DNA from 4 places in the Streptomyces chromofuscus genome. Region 1 is predicted to be linked to each of the others. Evidence: riboswitches for the same ligand, from Rfam matches in the RefSeq annotation. Region 1 holds a riboswitch; each other region holds the start of a gene.
The links. A riboswitch is a leader RNA that binds a small molecule or an ion and turns the genes downstream of it on or off. The one in region 1 is predicted to bind cyclic di-AMP.
Positions count from the first base shown of each region.

Region 2: it holds a riboswitch for cyclic di-AMP, as region 1 does, so the genes downstream of both, IPT68_RS21975 (C40 family peptidase) here and IPT68_RS27690 (M23 family metallopeptidase) in region 1, are expected to answer to the same signal.
Region 3: it holds a riboswitch for cyclic di-AMP, as region 1 does, so the genes downstream of both, IPT68_RS05360 (C40 family peptidase) here and IPT68_RS27690 (M23 family metallopeptidase) in region 1, are expected to answer to the same signal.
Region 4: it holds a riboswitch for cyclic di-AMP, as region 1 does, so the genes downstream of both, IPT68_RS31770 (LysM peptidoglycan-binding domain-containing M23 family metallopeptidase) here and IPT68_RS27690 (M23 family metallopeptidase) in region 1, are expected to answer to the same signal.

Region 1 is NZ_CP063374.1:6,143,048-6,146,245, reverse strand. Features, by position in the region: gene IPT68_RS27695 (GntR family transcriptional regulator) at 34-729, opposite strand; gene IPT68_RS27690 (M23 family metallopeptidase) at 917-1,681, opposite strand; cyclic di-AMP (ydaO/yuaA leader) riboswitch at 1,695-1,860, opposite strand; gene IPT68_RS27685 (M16 family metallopeptidase) at 2,085-3,198, opposite strand, start outside.
Region 2 is NZ_CP063374.1:4,842,499-4,845,696, reverse strand. Features, by position in the region: gene pcrA (DNA helicase PcrA) at 1-840, opposite strand, end outside; cyclic di-AMP (ydaO/yuaA leader) riboswitch at 1,151-1,316, shown strand; gene IPT68_RS21975 (C40 family peptidase) at 1,325-2,530, shown strand; gene IPT68_RS21970 (hypothetical protein) at 2,608-2,961, opposite strand.
Region 3 is NZ_CP063374.1:1,198,740-1,201,937, reverse strand. Features, by position in the region: gene IPT68_RS05370 (ATP-binding protein) at 1-293, shown strand, start outside; partial or broken gene IPT68_RS05365 (YbaB/EbfC family nucleoid-associated protein) at 773-859, opposite strand; gene IPT68_RS05360 (C40 family peptidase) at 1,271-1,744, opposite strand; cyclic di-AMP (ydaO/yuaA leader) riboswitch at 1,748-1,950, opposite strand; gene IPT68_RS05355 (hypothetical protein) at 2,300-2,608, opposite strand; partial or broken gene IPT68_RS05350 (ATP-dependent Clp protease proteolytic subunit) at 2,616-2,978, opposite strand; gene IPT68_RS05345 (ABC transporter permease) at 3,106-3,198, opposite strand, start outside.
Region 4 is NZ_CP063374.1:7,097,445-7,100,642, reverse strand. Features, by position in the region: gene IPT68_RS31775 (SGNH/GDSL hydrolase family protein) at 1-553, opposite strand, end outside; gene IPT68_RS31770 (LysM peptidoglycan-binding domain-containing M23 family metallopeptidase) at 765-1,757, opposite strand; cyclic di-AMP (ydaO/yuaA leader) riboswitch at 1,761-1,920, opposite strand; gene IPT68_RS31765 (tyrosine-protein phosphatase) at 2,546-3,198, shown strand, end outside.

The sequences.
Region 1 (3,198 bases):
CCGAATATCTCCTCTTTGTATACGGCGCCTGTGTTAATGCCGCAGGCCTGTCATGTTTACGGCATGTTGCGAAGTCCTCACACGGTCCGCGCGGTCGCCGCTGACGGAGAAGCGCAGCCGGTGCGCGCCGGTCGCGCGCTCGGTGTGCAGCGCCGTGATCGCCCGCGCGCGCTCGCCGTCGCCGCGCGCCACCGCGTCCACGATCGCGCCGTGCTCCGTCCAGGACTCCACAGGGCTGACGGGCGCCTCGACGGCGTACATCCAGGCGATCTTGTGCCGCAGCTGGGTCAGCATGGCGATCAGGGCGGGGCTGCCGGAGGCCTGGGCGAGCGTCTCGTGGAACCAGCCGCCCAGGGAGCGCAGGTCCTCGCTGTTGCCGCGCCTGGCCCGCTCCTGGCCCAGCCGGACCAGGCCGCGCAGCACCTTCAGATGGGCCTCGGTGCGCCGCTGCGCCGCCCGGGAGGCGCCGAGCGGCTCAAGGAGCATGCGCATCTCCAGCAGGTCGGCGGCCTCCTGCTCGGTCGGCTCCGCCACGCACGCGCCCGCGTGCCGCCGGGTCACCACGAAACCCTCGGCCTCCAGGGTGCGCAATGCCTCCCGGACGGGGACGCGCGAGACGCCGTAGCGGCGCGCGAGGAGTTCCTCGGTGAGCCGGCCGCCACGCTCGTAGACACCCGCGACGATGTCGTCCCGGATCGCCGTGCACACCGAGTGCGCCGGAATACGCATGACCGACCTCCGCCTTAATCCCCATGAAACGTCGAGATCGACGTGTGTTCCGTGACTCTATTGCAATGAGCCGGGATTTCCGACGGCGGGCTGGAATCCATGGATTTTTTTTGGACATACAGACGCACGAAACGCCGAAAGCCCCGGCTCGTGAGCCGGGGCCCGCGGGAAGCGGAGCGATCCGCCGTCAGACGCTGACGCCGTGCGAGCGGAGGTAGGCGATCGGGTCGATGTCCGAGCCGTACTCCGGGGTCGTCCGGACCTCGAAATGCAGGTGCGCCCCGGTGACGTTGCCAGTGGCGCCGGACAGGGCGATCCGCTGCCCCGGGGTGACCGTCTGGCCCACCGAGACACCGATGGACGACAGGTGGCCGTACTGGGTGTACGTACCGTCGTTCATCTTGATCACTACTTGATTGCCGTACGCCCCGCCCCAGCCGGCCTCGACCACGGTGCCGGAGCCGACCGCGCGCACGAGTGTGCCGCTCGCGGCGTGGAAGTCGACGCCGGTGTGGCTGCCGGAGGACCACAGGGAGCCACCGGACCGGTAGCCGGTGGAGACGTAGGAGCCGGTGATCGGCGGGACATGGGCGGTGAGGCGCTTGCGCTCGGCCTCACGGGCGGCACGCTCCTCGGCCTCGCGCGCCTCCTTCGCCTGCTCCCTGGCGCGCTGTGCGGCGGCGGCCTCGGCCTTCTTCTCGGCGGCCGCCTTCGCCGCGGCCTGCTTCTGGGCGGCGGCCTGGGCGTCTATCTGCTCGGCGACCGAGTCGCCGATGGAGACGACCGGGAGCAGGCCGGTCTCCTCGGCCGCGGGCTCGGTGGCGAGCGCGGGAGCGGCCAGGGTGCCGATGACTCCGGTGGTGGTGAGCGCGGCGACACCCGCCGCGTGGGCGGTGGTGCGCTTCATCCGGCTGGGACGACGGTGCTTCCCGGTGGCGCGCGTGAACGCCATGTGGTGGCTTTGTCCTTTCCTTCCCTCTCGCCTACCGGGTTAGCTGACGGGTTCGGAGCAGGAAGGTCTCCTACGGACTCCCTCGCCGCGCGCGGGCGTCCGATTCACCCCAGGGACTTCATGGTTGGGTCCCCGGCTCCCCTGGCTCGCGCCGTACGGGGACTCGGCGATGACTGTCCGGTGCCGCGGGTGCGGCGCACTGCCTGACGGACAGCCCGGATGACGCTAAACGGGACATCTTCCGATCCCCAAACGAAGAAGGGCGTTTGTAGCGCATCCCACAGGTCAGACAGGCAACCTCTGCCTCAATTGGGACATTCCCATCGCTCAACCGGCACATCAAGGGGCCCTGGTGACGGATCGGTCACCAGGGCCCCTGCACGCGCGTGCCGCCGGTCTGCCTCTACTCGGCCGTCACGACGGTGACTTCGCCGATACCGAGGGCCTCGACGGGCTCCTTGATCTGCCCCGCGTCACCGACGAGCACCGTCACCAGACGGTCCACCGGGAAGGCGCTGACGACCGCCGCGGTGGCCTCCACGGTGCCGGTCGCGGCGAGTTGCTGGTACAGCGTCGCCTGGTAGTCGTCGGGCAGGTGCTGCTCGACCTGGTCGGCCAGCGTGCCCGCCACCGCCGCCGCGGTCTCGTACTTCAGCGGCGCCACACCGACGAGGTTCTGCACGGCGACGTCGCGCTCGGCGTCCGTGAGGCCCTCCGCGGCGAGCGTGCGCAGCACCGTCCAGAGGTCCTCCAGCGCGGGGCCGGTGTTCGGTGTGTCGACGGAACCGCTGATGGCGAGCATCGAGGCGCCGCTGCCGTCGGGGGCGGAGCGCAGTACCTGGCCGAACGAGCGCACCCCGTAGGTGTAGCCCTTCTCCTCGCGCAGGACGCGGTCCAGGCGGGAGGTGAGGGTGCCGCCCAGGCAGTAGGTGCCGAGCACCTGGGCCGGCCACACGCGGTCGTGCCGGTCGGGGCCCACGCGGCCGATCAGCAGCTGGGTCTGCACCGCGCCGGGCCGGTCCACGATGACGACGCGGCCGGTGTCGTCGGCGGTCACCGCCGGCACGGGCCGCGGCTGCCCCGGGGACCCGGTCCAGGCGCCCAGGGTGTCGCCGAGCAGGGCGTCGAGGTCGACGCCGGTGAGGTCGCCGACCACCACGGCCGTGGCGGTGGAGGGGCGGACGTACCGCTCGTAGAAGGAGCGTACGGCGGCGGAGTCGATCTTCGCGACCGTCTCCTCGGTGCCCTGGCGCGGGCGCGACATGCGCGAGGTCGCCGGGAACAGCTCCTTGGAGAGCTCCTTGGCGGCCCGCCGGGCCGGGTTGGCCAGCTCGTGCGGGATCTCGTCGAGGCGGTTGCGGACCAGCCGCTCGACCTCGCTGTCGGCGAAGGCGGGCGCCCTGAGGGCGTCGGCGAGCAGACCGAGGGCCTTGGGCAGCCGGGAGACCGGGACCTCCAGGCTCAGCCGGACGCCGGGGTGGTCGGCGTGCGAGTCGAGGGTGGCGCCGCAGCGCTCC
Region 2 (3,198 bases), 1.3 Mb from region 1:
GACGTGCCGGAAGCGGCGGCGGTAGTGCTCGGCGACGTCCGGGAACGCGCGGAGCAGGTTGACCGTCGTCATGATCAGGTCGTCGAAGTCGAGGGCGTTCGCCTCGCGCAGGCGTGACTGGTACAGCGCGTACGCCTGGGCGAGGGTCTTCTCGAAGCCGTCGGCGGCCTGGGCGGCGAAGTCCTCCTCGTCGATCAGCTCGTTCTTCAGGTTGCTGATCTTGGCGCTGAAGGACTTGGGCGGGAAGCGCTTGGGGTCGAGGTCCAGGTCGCGGCAGACCAGGGACATCAGGCGCTTGCTGTCGGCTGCGTCGTAGATCGAGAAGGACGAGGTGAAGCCGAGCCTCTTGGACTCGCGGCGCAGGATGCGCACGCACGCGCTGTGGAAGGTCATCACCCACATGGCGTTCGCGCGCGGGCCGACGAGCTGCTCGACGCGCTCCTTCATCTCGCCCGCGGCTTTGTTGGTGAAGGTGATCGCGAGGATCTGGCCCGGGTGCACCCCCCGCTCGGCGAGGAGGTGGGCGATGCGGTGGGTGAGGACCCGCGTCTTGCCGGAGCCGGCGCCGGCCACGATGAGCAGGGGGGAGCCGGAGTGGACGACAGCGGCGCGCTGGTTGTCGTTCAGCCCTTCCAGGAGCGCGGCGGCGTCCACGGCGGGGCGATGGGCGCCGTCTCGGTAGTAGGCGTCCCGGTCCCGGGGCACGTCGAACTTCCCGTCGAACAGATCGTCCGGAACCGGCTCCGGAGCGTAATCGTCCTCGGGCGGCGGCGGAGGCTCCTCATGGGCCCGCGGGGCCTGGAGGTCCGCCAGGAAGCTGTCGTCAAAGAGGCTGCTCATCGCTCTCCGAGTCTAGGGTGCCCCACTGACAACCCGCGGCCTCCTCGAGAACATCCCCGGGCCGGGACGCGGAACGAGGTCCCGGAGGGAGACGGGCGTCACAGGCGGGCCACCCGCGGGACGCCCTGCCCCGCCCCCACGCCGACCGGGCACTCACCGTCCGAACACGATCTCACGCGCGCCGTGACGTCTGACCGCAGGTCACGAAAATGTATCGGGCATATCACCCACCAACCTTCACAGGGGCCACACGAGTTGGCTAGCGTGCCGGTCAGGCCGCACGACCCCCACCGGCGAACGTCGCCGGGCCGCGCGGCCTCCGCCGAGTCCGGTGCGCCCAGGCGGCCGGAGCCGGGGACCCAACCGAACCTGGGGTGAATCGGCCGGCTCCCACCCGGAGCGGACCGTAGGGCAACCCTTCCGAACCACCCGCCCGAACCCGACAGCTAACCCGGTAGGCGGCAGATGGAAGGAGTCGCCTCCTTTGGCGTCGCACCGCAAGTCGCGCCCCGCGGGCGCGCGGGTAGCAGGCATACGGACCCCCGCCCTGGCCACCGCTGCCCTGACTTCCGTGGCCCTGCTCTCCCAGACCGCCAACGCCGCACCCTCGGCCGACGACAAGCCGAGCCTGGAAGAGGTCGAGAAGAAGGTCGACGATCTCTACCGCCAGGCGGAGTCGGCGACAGAGAAGTACAACGCGGCCAAGGAGCGGACCGCGAAGCAGCGCAAGCACGTCGACACGCTCCTGGACGACGTCGCCCAGCGCACGCAGAAGCTGAACGAGGCGCGCGAGGAGCTGGGGGCGTACGCCGCCGCCCAGTACCGCACCGGCGCGTCCGTCCCCGACACCGCCACCTTCCTGCTCGCCGACTCCCCGCAGGACTACTTCGACCAGACCCAGCTGATGGGCCGGCTGACCAGCCATCAGAAGAGCGCGGTCGACGAGTACTTCACCGAGCAGTCGGCGACGATGCAGAAGCGCCAGGAGGCCACCGAGAGCCTGGCGACGCTCACCGAGTCGCAGGACGAGCTGCGGACGGCGAAGGCCACCGTCCAGAAGAAGCTCGCCGACGCGCGGGACCTGCTGTCGGAGCTGACCGCCGAGGAGAAGGCCCGCCTCGCGGCGATCGAGAAGGAGAAGCAGGAGGAGGCCGCGCGCAAGGCCGCCGAGCTCGCCCGGCAGCAGGCGGAGGCGGAGGAGCAGCGACGCCAGGAAGCGGCGCAGCAGGAGCAGGAGCTGGCCCAGGAGCAGACGCAGGAGTCGGCCGGCAGCGGTTCGTCGACCACCACCGAGTCCGGTTCCGGCACCTCCGTGTCGGACTCCTCGTACGGCACCAAGGCCGAGAAGGCGCTCGCCTTCGCCCGCGCGCAGATCGGCAAGCCGTACGTGTGGGGTGCCACCGGACCCGACTCCTACGACTGCTCTGGCCTCACGCAGGCCGCGTGGAAGGCCGCCGACGTCAGCCTGCCCCGCACCACCTACGACCAGGTCAACGCCGGCACGACGGTCTCCCTCGCCGCCGCCCAGCCGGGCGACCTGATCTTCTTCTACGACGACGTCACCCACGTCGGCATCTACATCGGCAACGGCATGATGATCCACGCTCCGAAGCCGGGCACGTACGTCCGCGAGGAGTCGGTCTACTACGACGGCGAGTCCTCCATCCACAGCGTCGTCCGCCCGGCCTGACACCGGGCGCCGGGAGGCGAACGACGGGCACGCGCGCGTGCGGCGGTGTGTGCGGCACGCGCGCGTACGGCGGGACGTCAGGTCCAGAGCACGGCGATGAAGACGTTCGCCGTGGTGAGAAGCCCCACCAGGCCGAACATGCCCTTGTCCACCTTTTCGTCGTCCCGTTTCACGTAGACGAGGCCGAGGATCACGATCAGCAGGGCCAGCTTCACACCGATCTTGATGTTGTCGACGGGCTGGTCGTCGGCCTGGTTCAGGCCGACCAGGATCACGCCGGTGACCAGCATGGTCAGCGCGCCGTGCAGCATCGCCGGGACGAATCGCGCGGTGCCGGCCCCCATCGCCTTCATCTGGGTGAGGAAACCACCGAGGAGGGAGGCGATGCCGATGATGTGCAGGCCGACGAAGAGGTGGATGAGTACGTCCATGGCCGGAGCCTAATCAGGAGGTACTGAGGCCCCAGCAGGGGGGTACGGAGACCTTCTGGGGGCGTTCCGGGCCGCCCGGCACCGGGCCGCGGCCACGGGCTGCCCGGAACCTCCCGGTCGAGCACACGGTGACTGCGTACGGGCCGCACGGTGACTGCATATATGCGCGCCATAGCAGCCTCGCGGCCACATCCGCCCAGGAAATCGCCGCATCGGTCATCGCCCTGCGTCAAGGCG
Region 3 (3,198 bases), 4.9 Mb from region 1:
TCCAGCACACCCTCGGTCAGTCGCCCACCTTCACGGTCGCCATGGAGCTCGACCGCGACGAGCAGCTTCGCATCGGCGTGACCGACAGTCACCCCCGTTTCCCGAAGCGGCTCCCGGCCGCCGTCCAGCAGGACAACGGCCGCGGTCTGGTCATCATCCGCTGGCTGACCGCCGAGTGCGGCGGCCGTCTGAGAGTCCGCCCGACCCGTGAGGGGGGCAAGACGGTCTCCATCGAGCTGCCGTGGACGGTACCGGCACGACCGATCCCGCTGGCGGGCCAGCAGGAGACTTAGGCCGCCGGCGAGCGGGGTCAGTGTGCCGGGGTGGGCGTCGCCGGTGTCGGGTCAGGAGTCGTCGTCTTCCGGGCCAGGGGGGCATTGTCGCCCTCGGGCCAATCCTCGGAGGCCACCGCGTCAGACGTCGTCGGCTCCCGGCCCGGGCGCCGGCCGCTTCCGGGCCGGGCGTCGTCGTCCACGGCCGAGCGTCGTCGGCCTCGGAGTGGGCATCGTCCGCTTCCGGGCCGGGCGTCGGCCGTTCTCCGGCCGGGTGCGGGCCGCTGGGCGCGGCGGAGGCGTTGTGGAGCAGGGCGTGGGGGCCGTCTCGCCGGAGTGGTGCGGGATCGAGATCGTCCGGCGCACCGAGCCGCCGACAGCGGGGGCACCCAGACCGGCGTGGCCGCCGTACGCGCCACCAGCTCCGGTACGACCCTCATCCCGAGCCCGCACCGACCGGCGCGCACACCACGGCGTCCCCGGTGTCGCGGTCGGCGCCGCAGACCGGGGATCCCACCGCCGCCCAGCCCCTGCGCCAGCGGGCCCAGCTTCTGCCGCTGGAGGGTCTGCGCGTTCTCGTTGGCCGCGGGCCGGCGACGCACCCGCGTGGGGCGGTGTCGGACCGACGCCCTGCCGGGTCGGATGGTCCGGCGCCCTGCTGAGCGCAGCCTCTGCCGCTGGAGGGTCTGCGCGTTCTCGTTGGCCGCGGGCCGGCGACGCACCCGCGTGGGGCGGTGTCGGACCGACGCCCTGCCGGGTCGGATGGTCCGGCGCCCTGCTGAGCGGTGGCTGCCCGGCCGGGAGCCGGCGCCGCCGAGGGCATGACGGCTGCTGCTGGGCAGGCCGCAGGCCGCTCGCGCCCTGGAGGGCGGCACGGGCGCCGCGCTGACGGTGCTGGGTGCCGCCGCCCCGCCACGGGAGGCGGGACGCGGCCTGAGCCCGCGTCAGGGGCCGGGACGGCGGCGGCGCGTCAGGGGCGCCACCACCGCCCCCAAGGGTTACTTGACGCGGCCGTACCACACGCTCTTCGTCCAGATCTTCTGCAGCCTCACCACGTCCCCGGTCTTCGGGGCGTGCCAGATCTTCCCCTTACCGGCGTAGATCCCGACGTGGTACACGTTCGACCCCGAGTGGAAAAACACGAGGTCGCCGGCCTTGCGGCTCCTCGCCGAGATGTGACGGGTCTTGTTGTACTGCTGAGCGGCCGTGCGGGGCAGCTTCTTGCCCGCCTTCTTGTACGAGTACAGCGTCAGGCCGGAGCAGTCGAACCGGCGCGGACCGGTGGCGCCCCACCTGTACGGGGAGCCCTTCTTCGAGGCCGCGACCTGGAGGGCCTTCGTCGCCGGCGTGGCGGCCGCGGCCTCCGGGGCGAAGCCCGGAGCCACGACGGAGCCGCCCACCGCGGCGAGGGTGAGGGCCGAGGCCGTACCGGCGCGGGCCATGAGCGACGGGACACGATTGAGCGCGGTCATGCGCAACCCTTCGTCAGCCGCCTGTGAAGGATGACCTGTCGGATTCGGGCTGGCGAAGTTGCCCGGCCGCGGTGTCGCGGCTTCACCCCAAGGGCCGCTCGGAACGTGTGCTCCGGCGACCCGTCGTGCTCGGGTCCTCCACTCCTGCCGATCCACTCCTGTCGACCGGTCATCCGGGCGGCGGCAGGATTCGGCGTCCGCCCGGACCGCCCCGCCGCGGTGGCGGGGGCTTGTCGTCAGTCAGGGATCTTGGCTTACACAAGTCCGAAAATCCCAACGCAACCGGGGATTTGTGGCGTTACTCACCACTCACCCGTTCGGGTGGACAGTCTGGTGTGCGAACAGGTGTCAAGGGCGCCGCGCCACCCCGGACCAGGGGCGGAAGGTCGCGTTCCGCCCGCAAGCAGGTCTCGCCGCGCAACCGCAAGGGCCCCGGAACAGCACGTCAGGATCCATCGGACGGCGGTAGCCCTTTTGGTCCCTGTCGACGGCTGTCCGGACGTCCCGCCGTGTCGCCTTGCGGTCCGCGGCGACGGCGGCTGTGCCGGCCGTGCCTCAACTGTCCGAGCGCGGTGGGACGGTGATCCGCGCCGTGCGGCGTTCGCCGTCCAGCACGCGCAGCGCCCGCGCAAGGGTTCGGGCGTGGAGTTCGGTCTCGCCCCGCTGGTGCATCAGCGCGAGCGCGTCGCGCAGTTCGGCGGCCCTGCGCACCAGCGCCTGTGCGGCGCGCAGTCCACGGTACGTGTCGCCGTCGTGCGCCGGGTTGATCCGGCTGAGCAGGTCGACGACGTCCAGGTAACGGTCGATCAGCTCGCCCTCGGCGCGGGTGAGGGCAGGCAGCGGCGGCAGCTCGGGCGGCAGCATCCGCGGCTCACCGCTCGCCGGGTGCCGGGCGGGTGGCCTTGCGGTCGGGGACGATCCGGTCGATCAGGCCGTACTCCAGGGCCTCCTGCGACGTGAGGATCCTGTCCCGCTCGATGTCCGCGCCGACCTGTGCACGGGTGCGCCCGGTGTGCCGTACGAGCAGCTCCTCCAGGCGGGTGCGCACCCACGCCAGCTCCTCCGCCGGGACCGCGAGATCACTCGCCCGTCCCTCGACGGGCTCGTGCAGCGCCGGCTGACTGAGCGCCATCCGGGCGCCGGGGAGGGCGCATCGCTTGCCCGGGGTGCCGGCGGCGAGCAGGACGGCGGCGGTCGATCCGGCCTGCCCGAGGCAGATCGTCTCCACGTCGCAGGCAGACAGGAAGTCGGCGAGCAACCGCCGGGCGGCAAGCAGCCGCAACAAGTCGCCGGGCGGCAAGCCCAGCGCGGCAAAAGGCCGTGCGCCCCGTCCGCTACGGCGGGGCGCACGGCGTTCGGGGTCAGCCGGCCGGCACCGGCCTCGGGGCGGCCGCGGTGTCGTCGGCGTGGGTCGTACGCGGCCTCAGCGTGCTGCCCAGCAGCACTGCCCCGAG
Region 4 (3,198 bases), 950 kb from region 1:
GCAGCGCCACGCGCGTGTGCCCCTCGGGTGAGAGGTGCAGCCGGTCGTGGTCCCAGGCACGGCGGTCCTGCACGGACTTGAGCGACCACAGGTCGAGCACCGGGCACCCGTACCGGTCGGCGATGGCCCGCACATGCCCGTTGTAGGTGGCGATCTTGCCGCGCAGGTGCCTCAGGAGGGGGACGCCCCGGGTGTCGAAGCCGGTCGTCACCAGCACGGTGCCCGCGGCGGCGGTCAGGGCGGCGACCGCCCGCTCGAAGCGCTCGGCGACGTCGTCCGGGTCGGTGCCGGGACGGATGATGTCGTTGCCACCTGCGCAGAACGACACCAGGTCCGGCGCGAGTTCGACGGCCCGCGGGACCTGCTCCGCCACGATCTGGTCGAGCAGCCTGCCCCGCACGGCGAGATTGGTGTACTGGAAGTCGCCCTCGGGCCGGCGGTCCGCGAGCAGTACGGCGAACCGGTCGGCCCAGCCGACGAACGCCCCGTCCGGGCCGGGGTCGCCGACGCCCTCGGTGAAGCTGTCCCCCACCGCCACGTACGACCCGATCACTGATCTGCTGTCATTCTTCGAATCGTCTGCCACGTCGGACCATGATTCCTCTTCGAATGTGACCTACGCGACCGTAGGCAAGGCTTGACGGACGGTGAGAAAGGCCACGGCCAAAGGATTGGTCAACTGCGGAATAAGGCCGTCGGCCGACCACACCGAAGGCCGGACCCGGGGAACGGGGTCCGGCCTTCGGAGCCGTGAGGGGCGTGCGTCAGCCGACGGAGACGCCCTTCGACCGGAGATAGGCGATCGGGTCGACGTCCGAGCCGTAGTCCGGCGTGGTGCGGATCTCGAAGTGCAGGTGCGGCCCGGTCGAGTTGCCGGTAGAGCCGGAGAGGCCGACCTGCTGGCCCGCGGTCACGCTCTGGCCGCTGGAGACGGACAGCGAGGACAGGTGGGCGTACTGCGCGTAGTAGCCGTCGGCGAGTTGGATGACGACCTGGTTGCCGTACGCGCCGGCCCAGCCCGCGGAGACGACCGTGCCCGCGCCGACGGCCTTGAGCGGGGTGCCGGTCGGGGCCGCGAAGTCGACGCCCGTGTGGTAGCCGCTGGACCACATGCTGCCCGCGACGCGGTAGGCGGTGCCGACGCCGACGCCGTCCACGGGGGCGGAGAAGCCGGCGGCCGGGGCGGTGTCATCGGTCTGGGTGGAGGTCGAGACCTCGGTGGTCTGCGCGGCGGCCTCGGACGCGCCGGCGGACTCGGACACGTCGGAGGACTGCGACGCCTCGGTCGAAGCGGACGACTCGGACGAGGAGGAGGACTCGGACGAGAGGGGGGACGAGGCGGACTCGTCGCTGCTCGCCGCGGCCTTCTTGCCGATGGTGAGCTTCAGACCGGGGTGGATGAGCGACGGGTCCTCGCCGACGACCTCACGGTTGTCCTCGTAGAGCCGCTGCCAGCCACCGCTGACGTTCTGCTCGTCGGCGATCTTCGAGAGGTAGTCGCCGACCTTCACCGAGTACGTCCGCACGCCCGCCTTCTCGGCGGTGGACTTCTTCACGGCGGCGTTCTGCTGGACGGCCGTCTTGCCGGCCGGGGCGGACTGAACGGCCTTTTCCGCGGCGGTCTCGGGAGTGGCGGCGTGGGCGCCGGCGGCCCCCATCAGCGGGAGGGCGAGTGCGGCGCCACCGGTTCCGGCGACGGCGATGGAACGGGTGAAGCGCTGGGTCTTCGGACGGCGGTGCTTACCCTTCGCGGGCATGGGCGAATTCCTCTCCGGCGCCTGCGAGGTGAGCTGTCGGGTGCGGACTGGAGATGTCCGGCCGCGCCGAAACGCGGCTGTACCCCGAGCCGTTCCGGAGACCGGAACAGGCGTTTCTACCTGTGGGTCCCCCGCTCCTGCCGAACACGGGTGAGTTTGCGCGGGCACCGGGCGGCGGCAGGATTCGGCGTCCGCCCGGATCGGTGTGGAACGTAAGCGAGCAAGACGCAAAGGGACAAGCAAGAGGTTCCGCAGGAACGCCGTTTTCGTGATCCGTTCACCCGAATTCCGGTCACACTCCGTGTATTACGGCGCCGCTCTTTTCCGTAAACGCCCTTGATAGCCTCAGGGATTACGTGCACCTGCCAGGCGACGCTCGGTCACGAATATGACGCTGCTCACTGAGCCTGCTCCAGCTTTCAGCGAAACCAGGCGAGTTCGGCCTAAAGGGCCAATTCAGACAGAGGGCTTAGATGGGGCACGGCAGGAAAACAGCCGCATCGATGCCGTTCTGCAGAGCTCGCCAATAGTCGAGCCGATTGACCCTTTACGTCCGATTTGATGCCTCTTCGTACGTCAAGTGCTGGACTCCCTCGATCGGGTTCCGGGAGTCCGCTCACGCGCGGGGACGATCGGGGTCCGGGACCTGGGGGGCAATGCCTGCGGACAACTCCTTCAACTCCCCGTGACCGCCTGTGGACAACTCATTGCCCGAGGAATCCGTGTCGTATCGTCAAGGCGTGCCCGTCGACGAGCCGCGCCGACGGGGCCGATGGGAGGGAGCCCCCGTGACGCAGCAGGTGCCGTCGACCGAGCCCGAACTGGCCGGAGTGCGCAACTTCCGCGACGTGGGCGGACTGCCGACCGTGGACGGGCGCCGGGTACGGCACGGGGTGCTGTTCCGCAGCGGTCACCTCGCCCACGCCACGGCCGAGGACGCCGCGTTCCTCGCCTCCCTGGAGCTGCACACGATCTTCGACTTCCGCAATGCCGCGGACCAGAGGCTGGAGGGCCCGGACGTCGAGCTGCCGGGCGTGCGCAACGTCAACCTGCCCCTGACGGACCCGGCGGACGGCGCCGAGTTCTGGCAGATGGTCCGGGACGGGGACGTGGAGCAGCTGCGCGGGATCCTGGCGGACGGCAGGGCCGCGGACCGGATGATCACCTCGTACCGCGCGATCATCAAGGAGCGCACCGCCGAGCACTCCCGGGTGCTGCACGCGCTCGCCGAGGACAGCGTCCCCGCGCTGATGCACTGCGCGGCGGGCAAGGACCGCGCAGGGCTGTCGATCGCTGTCACGCTGCTCGCGGTGGGCGTGGAGCACGAGGCGATCCTCGCCGACTACCTGGAGTCCAACGCCAAGCACCGCCGCTACAAGGTGCACCGCAGCGGCAGCGCCGCATCGGCCTACTCCCCCGAGGTCATGGAGCTGCTCAACCC